Paraneptunicella aestuarii: one gene and its partners. The protein of the gene in region 1 interacts with the protein of each later gene in a pairwise test. Links are inferred from orthologs where the notes say so. Each region holds a gene or a part of one and is shown in the gene's direction. Other genes may lie near its edges. The genes, in order: grpE, groL and KIH87_RS02455.

Evidence for each region.
Region 2: the proteins of grpE (region 1) and groL interact in binary tests that used the Escherichia coli proteins (3 or more experiments, as listed by UniProt). The link is inferred for Paraneptunicella aestuarii from one-to-one orthologs.
Region 3: the proteins of grpE (region 1) and KIH87_RS02455 interact in binary tests that used the Escherichia coli proteins (3 or more experiments, as listed by UniProt). The link is inferred for Paraneptunicella aestuarii from one-to-one orthologs.

Annotation. Positions count from the first base shown.
Region 1 is NZ_CP074570.1:1,384,491-1,387,435, forward strand. The notes cover bases 163-2,945. They hold grpE (nucleotide exchange factor GrpE), read left to right. Parts: upstream 163-1,135; coding sequence 1,136-1,756; downstream 1,757-2,945. Other genes in these bases: nadK (NAD(+) kinase), read right to left, coding at 163-856; dnaK (molecular chaperone DnaK), read left to right, coding at 1,861-2,945. In the rest of the region: more of nadK, read right to left, coding at 1-162. UniProt on the Escherichia coli protein: Participates actively in the response to hyperosmotic and heat shock by preventing the aggregation of stress-denatured proteins, in association with DnaK and GrpE. It is the nucleotide exchange factor for DnaK and may function as a thermosensor.
Region 2 is NZ_CP074570.1:4,320,588-4,323,747, forward strand. What follows is about bases 150-3,147. They hold groL (chaperonin GroEL), read left to right. Parts: upstream 150-824; coding sequence 825-2,471; downstream 2,472-3,147. Other genes in these bases: KIH87_RS16845 (co-chaperone GroES), read left to right, coding at 469-759. Outside these bases: KIH87_RS16840 (FxsA family protein), read left to right, coding at 1-81.
Region 3 is NZ_CP074570.1:579,062-582,035, reverse strand. What follows is about bases 132-2,943. They hold KIH87_RS02455 (Nramp family divalent metal transporter), read left to right. Parts: upstream 132-834; coding sequence 835-2,052; downstream 2,053-2,943. Other genes in these bases: KIH87_RS02450 (acyltransferase), read left to right, coding at 2,152-2,943; KIH87_RS02460 (tRNA-(ms[2]io[6]A)-hydroxylase), read right to left, coding at 132-624. Outside these bases: more of KIH87_RS02460, read right to left, coding at 19-131; more of KIH87_RS02450, read left to right, coding at 2,944-2,974. UniProt on the Escherichia coli protein: H(+)-stimulated, divalent metal cation uptake system. Involved in manganese and iron uptake. Can also transport cadmium, cobalt, zinc and to a lesser extent nickel and copper. Involved in response to reactive oxygen.

The DNA of each region.
Region 1 (2,945 bases):
GTAACACATTGAAATAACTGTAATCTTTGGGGTGGATCAAACTGAGTTTGTCTGGATTTTTGCGAATGTGGATTTCGTCACCAGGCATCACTGACAGCACTATGTGACCGTCACAACTGACTTGTTGATTCTCGGTGTTGTCGGCGGATACTTTGAGTTTCACTTCGCTATTGGCATCTACCACTATTGGGCGATTGCTCAATGTGTGCGGGAACATTGGCACTATGGCAAGTGCATCCAGATTCGGTGTCAGAATTGGGCCGCCGCCAGAAAGAGAGTAGGCTGTTGAACCTGTCGGCGTAGCCACAATTAAACCATCAGAACGTTGGGTGAAAACAAAGTCGTCATCGACATAGAGTTCAAACTCCATCATATGAGCCACTTTGGTATGGTGCAGAACCGCTTCGTTAATAGCTGCATTGCTGCTTTTCAGTACGCCGTGGCGATGGACTTCTACTTCCAGTAAAAAGCGCTGTTCAACGGTGTATTCACCATTAAATATGTAGTCCAGTTGCGTTTCGATTTCATCAGGGTGGATGTCGGTAAGAAAACCAAGGTTGCCTCTGTTAACGCCGACAACGCCAACATTGAAACGAGACAGTACCCGGGCTGCGCCCAGCATATTGCCATCACCACCCACAACAATAGCAAGTTCCACCTGTTTGCCAATTGACACCATGTCATGAACTTCCACCGAAGGGCAGTTCAGTTCATTAGCTACTCGTTCTTCAACGAGTACCTTGCATCCCCTTTTTTTCAAATAGTGCATGAGGGCGTTTAAGCTCTCGTTTGCGCCGTGATGATTGGGTTTGCCTATTAGACCGACGGTTTCAAAATTGCGTTTTGGGGTGCCCATACTGACTTTAAAAGTACGACCTGAAAATAAACTGTCCCTAGACTAGAGCAAAATAAGCGGGAAATCCAAGCTTTAAATCTTTCATGTCAGAGATATTCGTTCTAATTAGAGAAGTATTTCTTATTCTTACATTGCTTAAAAAGGACGCTGTAAGCTAACGAATTCAAGCTTAATGGTAAAAAAGTGAATTTGTCTTAAAAAAACGCCTTGAATCAACTCAAAGTAACCCCATTAATAGCCGCAATTCAATTTTTGCTTACAAATTTGGGAAGTGTATACATGAGTAATGAAGCACAAAACGAAGAGATGGTTCAAGAAGTCGACGCTCAGACTCAAGGTGAGCAAGCGTCTGAGACTGATTCAACAGCAGGTATGACCGTTGATGAAGCTCGTATTCAGGAATTAGAGGCTGCTCTGGCGAAGGCCGAGGCAACGATTGCTGAACAGAAAGATTCAGTATTGCGGGCTGCTGCTGAAGCTGAAAATGCTCGTCGTCGTGCAAGCGCTGAAGTGGAAAAGGCGCATAAGTTTGCACTGGAACGCTTCGCGGGTGAGTTGTTACCTGTTGCGGATAATTTGGAGCGAGCTTTACTGTCTGCTGATCCTGCCAATGAAGCATTAAAGGCTGTGATGGAAGGCGTAGAGATTACTCATAAATCCTTTATTAGTACGATTGAAAAATTTGGATTGGAAGTTGTTGACCCACAAGGTCAGGCATTTAATCCAGAACAGCATCAAGCCATGGCTATGCAGGAATCGGCAGATTTCGCACCAAACACGGTAATGGCTGTGATGCAAAAAGGGTATCTCATTAACGGCAGATTGCTACGTCCAGCGATGGTTGTTGTATCTCGTGCAGTAGCCGGAAATGACGAAAATAATGTGGATGTAGAAGTTTAGCATTTGGGATTTTTTGTGGTTTTTTTTCATGTTAAACATTGAAAAAAAATCAAATAACCCCACTAAAAATACAGTTTTAAAGAATTTGTAGTTGGAGAAATCTGATGGGTAGAATCATTGGTATCGACTTGGGAACCACTAACTCCTGTGTTGCTGTATTAGATGGCGATAAGCCTAAAGTAATTGAAAATGCCGAAGGCGATCGTACAACGCCTTCTATTATTGCTTACACTGACGACGGTGAGACCTTGGTAGGTCAGCCTGCGAAGCGTCAAGCGGTCACAAACCCTAAAAATACACTTTACGCAATCAAGCGTTTAATTGGTCGTCGTTGGGAAGATAAAGAAGTTCAACGCGACATCGACATTATGCCTTTCAAACTGGTTAAAGCCGACAATGGTGATGCCTGGGTTGAAGCGAAAGGCGAGAAAATGGCTCCGCCACAGATTTCTGCTGAAGTCTTGAAAAAGATGAAAAAGACAGCAGAAGACTATCTTGGTGAGCCGGTTACTCAAGCCGTTATTACTGTACCTGCGTACTTTAACGACTCTCAACGTCAAGCCACTAAAGACGCGGGTCGTATTGCTGGTCTTGAAGTTAAACGTATCATCAACGAACCGACTGCTGCTGCGTTAGCATACGGTATGGACAAGAAGAAAGGTGACAATGTTGTTGCTGTTTACGACTTGGGTGGTGGTACATTCGATATTTCAATCATTGAAATTGATGAAGTTGAAGGTGAGCACACGTTTGAAGTATTGGCCACTAATGGTGACACTCACTTGGGTGGTGAAGACTTCGATAACCGTGTTATCAACTACCTGGTTGATGAATTCAAGAAAGATCAAGGCGTTGATTTACGCAAAGATCCTTTGGCCATGCAGCGTTTGAAAGAAGCGGCTGAAAAAGCCAAGATCGAATTGTCTTCTGCGCAACAAACAGAAGTGAACTTGCCGTACATCACTGCTGATGCGTCAGGTCCTAAGCATTTAACTATTAAAGTGACTCGTGCCAAGTTGGAATCACTGGTCGAAGATATGGTTAAGGATTCTTTGAATCCGGTTAAACAAGCGCTTTCTGATGCAGGTTTGTCGGTAAACGACATTCACGACATCATTCTGGTTGGCGGTCAAACACGTATGCCTTTGGTTCAGAAGTATGTAACTGAATTCTTTGGTAAAGAGCCTCG
Region 2 (3,160 bases), 2.9 Mb from region 1 along the record:
GAAGACATTATTGAAGGTGAATTTCGCCGAACCGACAATCCTGCAATCAAGGATGTAAACAACGATAAAGAACAGCCTTAAACCACACTACCTTTCAAGAGATGATGATATACATCAGCATGACGAAGAGGCTCTAAGAAAATCCTTAATATCGCCGTCATGCCGCACAACAATGCCGCACAACGATGCGGCATCCAGAATGCATTGGTGTCATTCCAAATTCATTTCGGAATCTCTGGCTTAAACGTCAAATAGAGCATTTTATTAACCAGAAATCACCGCTTTCGCCGAACAATGAAAAAAAATACAAATTTTTTTAAAAAAGATCCTTGAGATCATTGCTGCCACCCCCATTTACGCTGGCAACAAATTCAACGGAGTAGATCATACGGTCTACTCGAATGTTTTATTGAGTTCCATAAGGAACAAAATTAAATCTAATCTTGCATATTTCAGGAGATTGAAAAGATGGCAATTCGTCCTTTACACGATCGCGTAATCGTTAAACGCCAAGAGCAAGAAAGCAAATCTGCTGGTGGTATTGTACTAACAGGCTCTGCCGCCGAAAAATCAACTCGCGGTAAAGTTGTTGCTGTTGGTAATGGTCGTATTTTAGAAAACGGTGAAGTTCGTGCCCTAGATGTAAAAGTTGGCGATATCGTTGTTTTTAATGATGGTTACGGTGTGAAAACCGAAAAGCTTGATGGTGAAGAAGTGCTTATCATGAGCGAAAACGATATTTTGGCCATCGTTGAATAATCGCTAAATAGACATCATCAAACCGTTTTTTCAGTTTTAAAAGAATTTTGAGAGGAAAATAAACAATGGCAGCAAAAGAAGTCCGTTTTTCCGACGACGCTCGTGCAAAAATGCTTAACGGCGTAAACATCCTTGCTAACGCAGTAAGAGTTACTTTGGGTCCTAAAGGCCGTAACGTAGTTTTAGACAAATCTTTCGGCGCTCCTACAATCACTAAAGACGGTGTATCTGTAGCCAAAGAAATCGAACTTGAAGACAAGTTTGAAAACATGGGCGCTCAAATGGTGAAAGAAGTAGCGTCTAAAGCAAACGACGAAGCAGGTGACGGTACAACTACTGCAACCGTATTAGCGCAAGCTATCGTAACCGAAGGTTTGAAATCAGTTGCAGCGGGCATGAACCCAATGGATCTGAAACGCGGTATCGACAAAGCGGTAGCCGCTGCTGTTGAGCAACTAAAAGCCCTTTCTACCGAATGTAAAGACAGCAAATCTATCGCTCAGGTAGGTACTATCTCTGCTAATGCTGACGAAGAAATCGGTAACATCATTGCAGAAGCAATGGACAAAGTAGGTCAAGAAGGTGTTATCACTGTAGAAGAAGGCCAGGCTCTGGAAAACGAACTGGACGTTGTAGAAGGTATGCAGTTCGACCGTGGTTACCTGTCTCCTTACTTCATCAACAATCAGGAAAATGGCACTGTTGAACTAGACAACCCATACATCCTGCTGGTTGACAAAAAAGTTTCTAACATTCGCGAATTGCTACCTACTTTGGAAGCTGTTGCAAAAGCATCCAAGCCTCTGTTGATCATCGCTGAAGACGTAGAAGGCGAAGCATTGGCAACATTGGTTGTAAACAACATGCGCGGCATCGTAAAAGTAGCGGGCGTCAAAGCACCTGGTTTCGGCGACCGTCGTAAAGCCATGTTACAAGACATCGCAACGTTGACTGGCGGTACTGTTGTTTCTGAAGAAATCGGTATGGAACTGGAAAAAATCCAGTTAGAAGATTTGGGTACAGCAAAACGCGTAGTTATCAATAAAGACAACACAACGGTTGTTGATGGCGCGGGCGACCAAGACGCAATCCAGGGTCGTTGCGCTCAAATTCGTCAACAAATCGAAGAATCAACTTCTGACTACGACAAAGAAAAACTGCAAGAGCGTTTGGCTAAATTGTCTGGCGGCGTAGCAGTTATCAAAGTTGGCGCAGCCACTGAAGTTGAAATGAAAGAGAAGAAAGACCGCGTAGAAGACGCGCTTCACGCAACTCGCGCAGCGGTTGAAGAAGGCGTAGTACCTGGTGGCGGTGTTGCTTTGGTACGTTGTGCTGCTAAATTGGCAGACCTACAAGGCGACAATGAAGACCAAACTCACGGCGTGAAATTGGCACTTCGTGCAATGGAAGCTCCTCTACGTCAAATCGCACAAAATGCGGGCGCAGAAGGCTCGGTTGTTACCAACAATGTTAAAGCTCACGACGGCAACTACGGTTACAACGCAGGTAACGACACCTACGGCGACATGTTGGAAATGGGTATCCTTGACCCAACTAAAGTAACGCGCTCTGCATTGCAATTCGCAGCGTCTATTGCCAGCTTGATGATCACCACCGAAGCCATGATTGCTGATGCACCGAAGAAAGACGGTGGCTCAATGCCTGACATGGGTGGCATGGGCGGCATGGGCGGTATGGGCGGTATGATGTAGTGCGACGAGAGTCGCACCGCGCTAACGTAACTTTATGATTTCAATAGAAATATAGAGTTACGTTCCCTTGGGCTGAGTGGTAGACGATACCCTCAGCCACCTTTACTCAGCATTAGCTGAGCCCCTTAAGAACGTTGAAGGTCAACACATCTAATGTGAACGTTCGAGTTAATGGTCATAAGGATTATGACTTTAATAGCTGACCTAGCCTTCTAAATAATCAGATTTATATCTGCATACTTCAAAGTATCCATGGCAATGCTGTCTTTGATGGTTATGTCCTCTGGAATATGTCAAATAGCGCAGCGATAGAAGCTGCTTTGATGATTGTCTGACGTATTCGTCAACGATCAGACCTGTTATTCAGCTAACAGTAGCCTAGGGTTAGTGCGTCTGGAGTGATCCGTTCGTGCGAAGCTACCCAACAATGTACCTCTGCATCTGCGGATTAATTCACCGTGAGGTGGTTAATGTATTGGTTAAAGGCAAACCGATACGGGGCTAGGCTAGTTGGTATGGTTAACGTAAGTGAACTACTGATAAACACCGTCAACCGCAATAAGCGAAATGTCTTTGTTACGCTTAGACCAAAAGGTATGTGGCTGGTTATTCCTTTTACATCTGGGAATACGCTGACATTCAGCCATCGGTGAATAGGTAGAACCTAACCCAACTTTGTCATCAAAGTG
Region 3 (2,974 bases), 810 kb from region 1 along the record:
AGATTCAGCCGGGTAAAACTAGTGAAGCGCAGCGCTAATAGGCAAAGCAGCAACAATTTCTGCCTCAATATCAAGCAGCTCTGACAACCGAGCCTGAATCACATCCTCAGCAAAATAGTCGCCCGCCAAATCCACAAACAACGTATGATGCTTGGCTTCTGATTGGGTAATTTCCTGATAGAAGTCTTTCATTTTTCCAACCGGCAGCGCTTCCGCGACCAAACCAAAACGTTCACAACCTCGTGCTTCGACGATGCCACCGACCAATAACCGATCCAGCAGGTAGACATCGCTCCCCTTACGAAAGGACTTACGAAACTCGTTTACATAAGGGTCTTTGGTATCGGCTCCCGGCGTTAGCCCACGTTGATATAGCAACTTCACTACTTTTCTAAAATGTGTCATTTCCTCAATTGACAGGTCAATCATGGCTTTTACCAAACGCTCTTTGTCCGGGTAATGAGACAACATGGACATCGCCATGCCCGAGGCTTTTTTCTCTGCTGCCGCATGGTCGATCAGGAATGTATCGAAATCATCCATAACCGCCTCTGTCCATTGTGCAGGTGTTTTAAATCGTAATTCCAAAACAATGTCTTTAATTGCTGAGTGAATGCCGCGCATTATACCCATGGAAGCTACCAGCAGCCAACGCATGTTCAAACCTTCATTTCCTCTGGGAGTGAGTGTGATGACAATTCAATAATTAACCTTAATAAAATCAGGATTAAACGATTTATAAGAAAGCATACCTTTCGGTGTAATCTGGACTTAACAAGGGACTAAAATCTGTGCTAGGGTGGCGAAAACAGGCTGAATAATAACAATAACCTGATGCGCAAACTTGGTCCTGGATTTCTTATAACGGCCGCTTTCATTGGCCCCGGTACAGTCACCACAGCAACAATGGCAGGAGCCCAATTCGGTTACACTCTGGTTTGGGTGGTCTGCTTCTCAGTCATTGCGACTATGATTTTGCAGGAAATGGCCGCTCGATTAGGCATTGTGACCCAAAAAGGTCTAGCTGAAGCCATGAGACTGAGCATTGATAATATCGTCTTGCGCAGCTTGGCTCTGCTACTGGTCATTTGTGCTATTGGTGTTGGAAATACAGCGTATCAGGCTGGTAACTTCACAGGCGCGGCGCTTGGTTTACAGAGCATTCTGGGCGGTGAAATCACCCAATGGGTTCTGGTTATTGCCGCATTTTCAGCGGCCTTGTTAGCAACCGGGATCTATGCCGTTATCCGCATGGTGTTAACCCTGTTGGTATTCATTATGAGTGCCGTATTTATTGTTACCATGTGGATATCCAATCCCGATTTCAGTGCCATCTTTGAAGGTGTACTATCGCCCTCTATTCCCGAAGGTGGCTTGCTTACAACCATTGCTCTGATTGGCACGACAATTGTGCCCTATAACCTTTTCCTGCATGCAAGTCTTGCCAAGCACAACATCGCCAACCGTACCGAAAACAACCAGACCATGTATGTGTTTAACAACGACATGACCAGTGCTCGCACCGACAGCGGTATCGCCATTGGGCTTGGCGGGCTTATTACACTGGCAATTGTATGCACTTCCGCAGCCAGCTTTTTCGCTCATGGAGTTACTGCAACCTCGGAAAATCTGGCTTTGCAACTTGAACCTTTACTTGGTGAACATGCCAAATTGTTCTTTGCAGCAGGTTTACTCAGTGCTGGCGTAACCAGTGCAGTTACGGCTCCATTGGCCGCGGCCTATACCATCTGCGGTGTTTTTGGCTGGTCGGTATCGCCCAAAGCCATCGCTTTCAGAATTGTCTGGTTTTTAGTGCTCGCCATTGGCGCAGCTGTTTGTTTTACTGGCATCAAGCCATTAAATGCCATTTTGTTTGCTCAAGCCAGCAATGGCTTGCTGCTTCCTATCATTGCAGGATTTTTGCTTTGGGTAATGAATAGACGAGACATTCTGGGGGACTATACCAATGGCCCTATCAGCAACACCTTTGGTGGCGCAATCGTGGTTTTGGTTTCCGCACTGGGTATTTACAAATTAGTCAGTATCTTTTAAGTAAACGATGGGTTTCGCGTAGAGGTTATGGTGAAAACTGTATATAATCCGCGACTCTTTCATCGTTGAACCTAATTAACCTCTGATCATTATAAATACATGAGAAATATCATTGGCTCGATATCCTTTTTGGGATATGTCATTAACACCCTAATCTGGTTTGTTCCCATTTTTATTTTTTCACTGATGAAATTATTGCCGATCCCTCCCTGGCAAAAATTACTTTCCTATCTTCTGGACAGCTGTGCCACCTCTTGGGTAACAGTGAATAGCTGGAATCAAGCGCTAACAAGCAATACAAAATGGGAAGTAGAAGGACTGGAATCTCTCACTCCCAAAGATTGGTATCTGGTGATCGCCAATCACCGTTCATGGGTAGATATTCTGGTATTGCAGCGCGTATTAAATCGCAAGATCCCATTCTTGAAATTCTTTCTCAAGAAAGAACTCATTTGGGTTCCGGTTCTTGGTTTAGCTTGGTGGGCGCTCGACTTCCCATTTATGCAGCGCTATAAAAAATCCTTCCTGGCAAAGAACCCGCATTTGAAAGGCAAAGATCTGGAAACAACGCGTAAAGCCTGTGAGAAGTTTCGCTTTAAGCCTGTCAGCGTGATGAACTTTGTTGAAGGCACTCGATTTACCGAAGCCAAGCATCAACGCCAAAAATCACCATTCAAGCACTTGCTCAAGCCCAAAGCTGGCGGCATTGCTTTTGTACTGGAAGCCATGCAGAGCAATTTGCACAAGCTGGTTGATGTCACCATCTTTTATCCCGATGGCACACCCACCTTCTGGGAATTCGTTAGCGGCAGCGTGAAACGTATTCAGGTTAAAGTGAAGGTAATGCCACTCAATGAATTACGCGAATCAGGCGTTATTGGTCAGGATTATTTTAATAATAAAGATGAAAGAGTCGTATTTC